3 regions of the Mesorhizobium sp. M0960 genome follow, and region 2 is predicted to be linked to each of the others. Evidence: predicted binding sites of a transcription regulator. Region 2 holds the regulator's gene; each other region holds the start of a gene.

Region 1 (3,277 bases), on a different contig from region 2:
CGCCTCGATCGTCGCCAGCCTGTCCTTGGTCTGGCCGACGAATTCCGGTTCGCGGATGAACACCGACAGCATGCCCGCCGCCGAGATCATCACATCCTCGGATGTGACGATCGAAGCGCGCTTGTTGCCGACCAGGTCGGCATAGGCGCGCAAGCCGCGCGTCAAAACGTTGCGGAAGCCGGCCTCATGCGTGCCGCCTTCCGCGGTCGGAATGGTGTTGCAATAGGAATTTATAAAGCCGTCGCCGCCGAACCAGGTCACCGCCCATTCGAGCGAACCGTGGCCGCCCTGCTTCTCGCTCTTGCCGGCGAACATTTCACGGGTCACCTGGAATTCGTCGCCGAGCGAGGCTTTCAGATAGTCCTTGAGGCCGCCCGGAAAATGGAATTCTGCCTTGGCCGGCGTCGTGTCCTTTTCCTTGATCAGCGAGGGATCGCAGGTCCAGCGGATTTCGACACCGCCGAACAGATAGGCTTTTGACCGCGCCATGCGGTAGAGCCGCGCCGGCTCGAACGCAGCACCCTTGCCGAAAATCTGCTCGTCTGGATGGAAGCGGATCTTCGTGCCGCGCCGGTTGTGCACCTCGCCGAGCTGCTCCAGGCCGGTCACCGGAACGCCTCGCGAGAAGCGCTGGCGATAGAGCTTGCGCCCAATCGCAACCTCGACCTCGAGATGGTCGGACAGCGCGTTGACCACGGAAACGCCGACACCGTGCAGGCCTCCCGAGGTCTCGTAGACCTTGCTGTCGAACTTGCCGCCTGAATGCAGCGTGGTCATGATGAGTTCGAGCGCCGGCTTCTTGAATTTCGGGTGCGGATCGACCGGAATGCCGCGGCCGTTGTCGGTTACAGACAGGTATCCGTCGGCGGAAAGCTCGACATCGATGAAGGTAGCATGGCCGGCGACCGCCTCGTCCATCGAATTGTCGATGACCTCGGCGAACAGATGGTGCATCGCCTTGTCGTCGGTGCCGCCAATGTACATGCCCGGGCGGCGGCGCACCGGCTCCAGCCCCTCCAGCACCTCGATATCGGCGGCACTATAGCTCTCGCTGGCGTCACGGGGCGCCGGCCGCTTCGTCGCCTGCACCAGCGGGTCGGCCGGGCGCGCGGCGGCGCGAGCCGGTTGCGGCTGCTTGCCCAAATTGCCGAAAAGATCGTTGCTGTCGTCCATGCTGGTCCTGGATTCCGATGCTGCGAATCACCACCCGATACTGCCACGCTTTTTGCGGGCAGGCGACGGAGGTTCCTGTTACGTTCGAGGATAGAGCCTCTTACTGCAAAACCATTCGACAACCAAGCGGCGGAAATGGGGTCGAAGCTTGGAGCATCGACGCTTTGTAAACCTTGTCTGAAGGTTACGCCGCAAGGTTGGCTGAAAAACGATATCCGCGGACTGTCGCTGACCTAGAATGAAGCGAAACCCTCAAGAGGCTGTCGCTTAAGCATGTTGGATTACAGTTCGCTCCTGCTCGCAGCGGCGCTGTCGGGCACGTGCCTCAGCATCACCATGTTTGCGATCTGGTTCACCGCGCCACAGGCACGCTTTGTGCTGACGGTGGCGTGCGGCATTCTCGTGCTCGTCGCACATGTGGTCTTGTTTTGGCATTACACAAGAGATCCAAGCCCCTGGCTTTGCCAGATCGTGCTTGCTCTTCTCAGCCTCGGCTTCCTGATTATCTGCCTGTCGGCCATGCAATATCTCAGCATGCGCGACTATAGGCGGGCCATCTTGCCGACCTTGGCTGCGATGGCTGTTTGCGCGGGCGCGACGTATCTCGGGTTTGATGGTGTCGGCTTCATTGTCACCTATGCGACGGTAACGGCGCTACTCTCGCTTATCGGGGCGATGTTCTGGATTGAGGGTGGTCATGATCGCCGGATATTGCTGGTCGTATCGTTCCTGAGCGGCGTCTGTGCGCTGTCGTTCGGACTTTGCGGCGCGGTCCTGCTGGTCAAGGGCCAGTGGGTGCTCGGCGTAGCACCGGACAATTGGGCCGAGCGGGTGAATTCCGTCGTAGCCGTCGCCTGCATGACCGGGCTTGGCGCATTAACGCTCTCCCTGCACCATTTGCAGGCGCAGATCGAATTGAAGGCCGAGACGATGACCGATCCATTGACCGGGCTGATGAACCGGCGGGCGTTAACGGCACTCTACGGCGAGCGGGTCTTCGGTCCGTTCATGTCCGTCACCATGTTCGACCTCGACCATTTCAAAAGGACGAACGACGTATTCGGTCATCCGGTCGGCGACCAGGTCCTGCGCCGCTTTGCCGCCGTCATCAGGAAATACGCCAGAACCGGCGTCGACGCCTTCCGGCTGGGCGGCGAGGAATTCGTGCTCGTCATGTCGCGGATGACGGAAGAAAAAGCCTATGACATTGCGAGCAAGATCAGCGTCGCCTTCGGTACGGAAGTCGTGGCCACCCAGCTTGGTCCGTTGCGAAGCACAGTCAGCGGCGGCATCGGCTTTGGTGGGACGAGCGGCACCGGTCTCGATGATGTGCTGGCCGAAGCCGACGCCGCGCTCTATGCGGCAAAGCGCGCCGGGCGAAATCGCGTCATCGCCCGGGACAGGGCGAGCAAGGCCGACGGGCCGGCCTTGCGTTCTGCCTGATTGAGGCTTCTATCTTCTTGTTAGACCATGATCTTGTCCGAAAACCGGATTCCACTCTTCGGGATCATGGTCTACTCCGCCGCACCCAGATATTCCGACAGCGGCGGGCAGGAGCAGACCAGGTTGCGGTCGCCAGCGACGTTGTCGATGCGTGACACCGGTGGCCAGTATTTTGCCGCCGTATCGGCATCGCCGGCGGGGTAGGCCGCTTCCAGGCGCGAATAGGGATGGGTCCACTGGCCGGCCAACGCCTCGGCGGCGGTATGTGGCGCATTGACCAGAGGATTGTCGGCCAAGGGCCATTCGCCCTTCGCCACCTTGGCTGCCTCGCCGGCTATGGCGATCATGGCTTCGCAGAAACGATCCAGCTCGCGCTTGGGCTCGGATTCGGTCGGCTCGACCATCAGCGTGCCGGCCACCGGGAACGACATGGTCGGCGCGTGGAAGCCATAGTCGATCAGCCGCTTGGCGATATCGTCGACGCTGATGCCGGCGCTGTCCTTGAGCACGCGGGTGTCGAGGATGCATTCATGCGCAACGCGTCCGTTGCGCCCCTTGTAAAGCAGGGGGAAATGCTCGCCAAGCCGCGTCGCCACGTAGTTGGCGGAGATGATCGCCGTCTCGGTCGCCTGCTTCAGGCCGGAAGCGCCCATCATGCGGA
Region 2 (3,277 bases):
AAGCGATGCGGCGTACCGGCATCTACCACATCATCTCCATCTCGGGGCTGCATATGGCGTTGGTCGCCGGCACCATTATGGCGCTGCTGCGCGGCGCCTTTGCGCTGTTTCCCGATTTCTCATCGCGACGGCCGGTCAAGAAATACGCGGCGGCCGCCGCGCTTTTTTCGATTGCGGCCTACCTCGTCTTTTCCGGCATTGTGGTGGCGGCCGAACGCAGCTTCATCATGTTGGCGGTGATGCTTATCGCCGTGCTGTTCGACCGGGCCGCGCTCACCATGCGCAACCTGGCGATCTCGGCCATCGCGGTCATTCTGGTGTCGCCGCACGAGGTGGTCGGTCCGAGCTTCCAGATGTCCTTCGCCGCGACGGCGGCCCTTGTCGGCGCCTATGCAGGCTGGTCCGATTACCGCGCCGGCGGGGCCACCACGCCGCCGCCCCGGCGGTCGCCGCTACGCTTTGCCACTAGAAAGGTACTGCTGGGCATGGGCGGCCTGGCGATGACCTCGATCATTGCAGGGAGCGCCACGGCGCTTTTCGCCATATGGCATTTCCAGCGCGTGGCGCCGCTCAGCCTGTTCGCCAATCTGGCCATCATGCCTATCGTCTCACTGGTCGTCATGCCCTTCGCCGTCCTCAGTGCGCTGGCGATGCCGTTCGGCGCGGATGGGCCTTTCCTCTACGTGATGGGCAAGGGGCTGACGGCGATGATCGCCCTGTCCGGGTGGATCTCCGAGCGCTCGCCGATCGATGCGGTCGGGCTGATTTCGCTGAGATCTGTCCTTTTGGTGACGATCGCCCTCGTCATTGCCAGCATGGCGACGACCTGGTTGCGGCTCGTGGCCCTTCCTTTTGCGCTCGCCGGCTTGCTAACGACAACGCAGACGCGCGTACCCGATGTATTGATCTCGGAGGACGCACGGCTCGTCGCGCTGCCGATCGGCAGCGGTGAACTCGCGGTCAACCGGGCACGCCCGAATGAGTTCACCATCGACAACTGGAAACGCGCGCTCACATCAGAGGCTATCGTCGCGCCGGAAACACCTGGAAAGAACGATCCGCAATTCGACATTGCCGATCCGGCCGACTTACCGCCGGGCATGCCGTTCATTTGCACGGACGGTCTCTGCCTTGCCAGGCATCCATCCGGCGCGATCATCGCGCTAGCCAATGACCGCGATACTGCACGGCCAGCCTGCGCCTTTGCCAGCTTGATCGTCATCGACGACGCCACCGCCCATAATCCCTGCTACTACGATCGGCTGGTCCTCGTCGTCACCAAACGGCAACTGGCGCGCGCGGGAAGTGCGGCCGTCTATTTCGATCCACAAGCGGCAACACGCGCCGAAATCCGCTTCGCCGTCGAAAAATCATACCGGCCCTGGCACGTGCAGCGGAAATTTTCACGCGCGGCGCGGGGCATGCCGCCATACCGCAGAGCCGACAAGCCAAAAGCCGGCGCCAAGGGCGCAGCTCAGTAGCGGCGGATCAGCCCAACGAGCTTGCCCTGCACCTTGACCCTGTCTGGTCCGAAGATGCGCGTCTCGTAGGCCGGATTGGCGGCTTCCAGGGCGATCGAGGCGCCCTTGCGGCGGAACCGCTTCAGCGTCGCTTCTTCCTCGTCGACCAGTGCCACCACGATCTCACCGGGGCTCGCCGTATCGGCATTGCGGATGATCACCGTGTCGCCGTCGAAAATGCCAGCCTCGATCATCGAATCGCCTTTGACCTCGAGCGCATAATGCTCGCCGCCCATGATCATGTCCGGCGGCACCGAGATCGAATGCGTCTGGTGCTGGATGGCATCGATCGGCACACCAGCGGCGATGCGGCCCATCACCGGGATAGACACGGCGGCGACGATATCGTCGTCATTGCCGGCTGCAGGGACGCGCGACGATGTCGGCTTGCCTTGCCGAGGACCTTGCCCAAGACTGCCCTGGATGACACTCGGCGAGAACTTGCGTGCCGCATTGAGGCCGGGGGCGATCGAATCGGGCAGGCGCAGCACCTCCAGCGCACGGGCCCTGTTGGGCAAACGGCGAATGAAGCCGCGCTCCTCCAGCGCCGTAATCAGCCGGTGGATTCCCGATTTGGAAGCCAGGTCGAGCGCTTCCTTCATCTCGTCGAAGGAGGGCGGGATACCGCTTTCCTTCAGCCTTTCGTGGATGAACATAAGCAGTTCGTGTTGTTTGCGTGTCAGCATAGCGACCCCCAACAGAATCAGAAAAACAAACCCAGAACAAACACTATCTGTTCCAGTTGTGTTCCGCAACTGTTTAAAGTTTAATGAATGTGTTAGGGCTCGGGTAACGATACCACTCGCCAAACCGGGACGCTGCATTTTCACCGCCGCGGGCCTCATCGCCTTGATTCTGCTTTCGTTTGCGGCCTCTGGGTTTCCAGAAGGCGGCACTGGTATCGGCCGTCAGCCGGCAAAGGGGCACGGAATTGAAGCCGTATCGACTGTGCGGTTTGGTCAATGCACCGTGAACGAAACGAACTCAAAACGCCAACGTTGGGTTGGCTTGGCTCCTGGTTTCCACCGCGTGGTCAGGCAACTTGTCGCCGGTGGAGCCTTGCTGCGCGATACCAGGTAATGGAGAACCGCTCGTGACCGATGGATGCCGTCGATGCGTGTCCGGCGTTGCGGTGAATCTTGGGGAGCAGACAAATCATGACAGGAATTCCCGATCTCGTGGCCATAAGGGCGATGGATGCTGCAGATCCGCTGCGCGCGATGCGCGACCGCTTTGTGCTGCCGCAAGGAGTGATCTATCTCGACGGCAATTCGCTAGGGGCCGCTTCGCGTGCCGCTTTCGATGAATTGAGCAAGGCAGTGACCGAAGAATGGGCGCATGATCTCATCCGCGCCTGGAACACGGCCGGCTGGTTCAACATGCCGCTCGAACTTGGCGACCAGCTCGGGCGCCTGATCGGTGCCGCGGCCGGCCAGACGGTGGTCTGCGACACGACATCGGTCAACATCTACAAGCTGCTGCACGCCGCCATGGCCATGCGGCCGGAGCGGCAGGTCATCGTCGCCGAGGGCGACAGTTTTCCGACAGACCTCTACATGGCTGAGGGTGTGGTTTCGACGCGAAAAGATACGCTGCTGCGCCTCTCGGGGGTCGACGCGCCGAGCATCGAAGAGCTGATCGACGAACGCACCGCCGTGGTGCTGGTCAACCACGTCAACTACAAGTCGGGCGAACTGCGCGACATGCCGGCGCTGACGCGCAGGGCCCAGGAAGCCGGGGCGATGATCGTCTGGGAT
Region 3 (3,277 bases), on a different contig from region 2:
CCTGATTCTGAAGGGGGAAAGCCCCTGGCGGGAACTTTACGAACCCTCTCGCAAGACGGTACGGGCGATCGCCGATTATCTAGCGGAGAATGCGACAGCGATCAGGAGTTTTGCCGAGTATGTCGCGCCTGGTGAAATCGATTCCGCCGACAAGCTGCGGCCGGGGCAGGGCGCCATCGTCCGCGAAGGTCTTACCAAAGTCGCGGCCTTTCGCGACGAGGACGGCACGCTCTACAAACGCTCGGCCGCATGTACCCATGTCGGCTGCCATGTCCATTGGAACTCGCTGGAACGCTGCTGGGACTGCCCCTGCCACGGCTCGCATTTTGCCGTCGATGGCACGGCTTTGAACGGGCCGGCCGTATCGCCCCTGGCTCCTGCCGGATAATCTTTTTTCGCCCCGGCCGCGCAGCTCACAATTCCTTTTCGGCGAGCTCGCGAAACGCGTCGGGAACGGACCGCGACAGTCCGAGCGCGACCGAGGCGTAGCCGACCGCCTCCCAGCCGAAGCGGTCGCGGATCTTGTCGACGGCGCGATCTGCGGTCCAGCGCGCCGCGCCCTTCCTGGTGCCGGGGCGGCAGCGGTCGTCGGCGAGCCCGAGCGGCAGTTCCAGTTGCAGGCCGGCATGCTGCTCCAGATGCGAGACAGCGATCGCCAGCAGCGAGATTGTCTTTTCGTGCGGATGGTCGATGAGCACCTTGCGCACCAGCGCCTCGGCGATCTCGGCCAGCATGGCGGTTGCCGATATCGGCTGGTCGAGCGTGATCGAGCGCGTCACCGAGCGCAGGTCGGCAAAGCGGACGCGAACCGTCACCGTGCGGCCGGGGCGGGATTTCGCCCGCAATCTTGTGGCGACCCTATCGGCCAGATGCAGCAGCGCAGGCACGAAGACCTGCTCCTCGGCCGGTTTTCGGCCGAGCGCCGATTGCGCGCCGGCCGAGCGCGCCCGGCGCTGCGTCTCCAGCTTACGCGGATCGCGGTTCCACGCCAGCGCGTTGAGTTTTTCTCCCGCCGCCGGCCCGAGCAGGCGCTCCAGCGCGCCATCGTTGGTCTTCGCCAGCTCGCCGATGGTGTTGACGCCGATGCCGGCCAGCCGCTCCCTGGTGACCGGGCCGACACCCCACATCAGCTCGACCGGCAGGTGGTGCAGGAACTCCAGCTCGTGGCGCGGATCGACCACCACCAGCCCGTCGGGTTTTGCGACCTGTGAGGCGATCTTGGCCAGATGCTTGGTGCGGGCTACGCCGACCGAGATCGGCAGGCCGAGCTCTGCCCGCACGCGGTGGCGGATCTTGCCGGCGATCTCGGCCGGCGAGCCGAACAGGTGGGTGCAGCCGGCGACGTCGGCAAAGGCCTCGTCGATGGAAATTCGCTCGACCACCGGCGTGAAATCGCCCAGCACCTTGATTGCCGCATCGCCCAGCCGCTGATAGTCCTTGAAATGGCCGCCGACGAAAATGAGTTGCGGGCAGAGTTCCCGCGCCCGCCGTCCCGGCATGCCGCCGCGCACGCCGAACGCCTTGGCTTCATAGGATGCGGCGAGCACTACCCCGCCGCCGACGGCAATCGGCTTGCCGCGCAAGGCCGGGTCGAGCAGTTGTTCGACCGAGGCATAGAAGGCATCCATATCCGCGTGAAGGATGTTGGCTTCCATCCGGCCCGTTCGCCCGCGGCGGTTCGAACGCCGCCTTGTCTAGAGTTTTGATGAGAACATAAAGAGAACATTGTGGGCGGATTGTCAAGCGGCGCGGAGGGCAGGTGAAGGGCAATTGTTTCAGTTTGGCGCCCTCTGTCTGCCTGCGTTCCAGCGTTGGTGGTTGGCGAAAGTCGAAGCAACATCCAATCTCCCCCCTTGCGGGGGAGATGTCCGGCAGGACAGAGGGGGGTGGGACGGATCGCCAACTTCGACTTCAGTTGTTGCCAACTCGAATCAGCCTGAGGGTTTGGCTCCGATTGGTTGACAGGTCGGAGGGACAGCACCCCCCTCTGCCCTGCCGGGCATCTCCCCCGCAAGGGGGGAGATCGGCAGCTTCGCCGACGGCGCCTGCTGCAGCGACCTACAGCGCCATCTTGTAGCCGAGATGGCTGGCGGTGAAACCGAGGCGCTCGTAGAAGGTGTGCGCTTCCCGTCGACTGTTGTCCGTGGTGAGCTGAATGAGGCTGCAGCCGCGCGAACGGCACGCTTCAATCGCCCATTCGATCATCAGCTTGCCGACGCCGCGAGAGCGCCATTGCCGGGCGACGCGAACGCCTTCGATCTGGCCGCGCCAGGCGCCTTTCCTCGAAATGCCTGGAAGGAAGCTGAGTTGCAGCGTTCCGACCAATTGCCCGGCCTCGACGGCCACGGCCAGCAACTGGTTGGGATCGGCATCGATCGCGCTGAAGGCATCGAGATAGGATGGCGCGAGCGGCGTGGACGGGTCTTCCCGGTCTGCGCCGAGCGCATCGTCGGCAAGCATTGCAACGATCGCCGGCAGGTCGGGCGCCTGGGCACGACGGAATTCGATCTCGCTCATCGCGCGGAGACATACGGCGCAGTGTTGGCGATCGCAATATCCGTTTTGACTGCAAGGGGGGCGCGCGTCTTCAGGCGGCCTCCAACGCCCAGAGGCGATAGCTGTAGCGGCGGAAGAAGCGGGCGAAGAGGCGCTGCTGCCTGGCGCGGGCGAGGTCGGCGCTGCGCCTTTCCTGTCGCCAGTGCGGCATGTTGCGGAACATCGACAGGAAGCGGGCGGCGTCCTCGATCGCCTCCTCGGCCGACTGCGCCGGGCGGATCGCCGCCAGGAACAAAGCGCGGCTCGGCTTCATCCGGTCGATCGCCGCCTTGCGCTGGCGATGGCCCTGGCGCGCCGTGCGGATGCCGTCCTGGCGGATGGCCGCGAAGGCGGCAAGCATGGCCGGGCTGTCGCCGGCATAACCGCAGGCCTGGGCGAACTGGGCGAGGTCCATCGTCACTCCCTTGCATTCGGTGGACGGAGCGGCCGCGGCTGCGCCGATTCCAGCTTGCATGGTATAGAAGCATAACTCAAATAAATGAACAAGTGAAACTTTCACGTTGGTGTAAGCGGAACCGACTCGACTCCGCCTCGAAAACCGATAATGATGTGAACAAAGCAGGAACAACGATGGGGATGGCCATGGCATTAGCGGGCAAGGAAGCGACGATCGCCGATGTCGTCTCGATTGCCGTCGAGTGCATCGATTGCGGCCGCAACAGGTGGTGGAAGCCGGCCGAGCTCAAGCGGCATGGGGTGAGGCCGGAGACACCGCTATCAG

The links. The regulator LexA, encoded in region 2, represses DNA repair genes until DNA is damaged. The targets are predictions, from matches to a motif close to TGTTCNNNNTGTGTTCNG.
Region 1: parE (DNA topoisomerase IV subunit B) is a predicted target of LexA. The motif match lies at 1,244-1,261, and genes of this name have one in related genera.
Region 3: dinB (DNA polymerase IV) is a predicted target of LexA. The motif match lies at 1,708-1,725, and genes of this name have one in related genera.

The regions. Positions count from the first base shown of each region.
Region 1 is NZ_JAMYNN010000001.1:802,931-806,207, forward strand. It holds gene parE (DNA topoisomerase IV subunit B) at 1-1,173, opposite strand, end outside; gene NKH63_RS04020 (GGDEF domain-containing protein) at 1,447-2,616, shown strand; gene gcvP (aminomethyl-transferring glycine dehydrogenase) at 2,688-3,277, opposite strand, start outside.
Region 2 is NZ_JAMYNN010000007.1:15,714-18,990, forward strand. It holds gene NKH63_RS15095 (ComEC/Rec2 family competence protein) at 1-1,481, shown strand, start outside; gene lexA (transcriptional repressor LexA) at 1,475-2,206, opposite strand; gene kynU (kynureninase) at 2,678-3,277, shown strand, end outside.
Region 3 is NZ_JAMYNN010000001.1:93,624-96,900, forward strand. It holds gene NKH63_RS00490 (FAD-dependent oxidoreductase) at 1-388, shown strand, start outside; gene dinB (DNA polymerase IV) at 414-1,655, opposite strand; gene NKH63_RS00500 (GNAT family N-acetyltransferase) at 2,059-2,517, opposite strand; gene NKH63_RS00505 (hypothetical protein) at 2,588-2,950, opposite strand; gene NKH63_RS00510 (hypothetical protein) at 3,139-3,277, shown strand, end outside.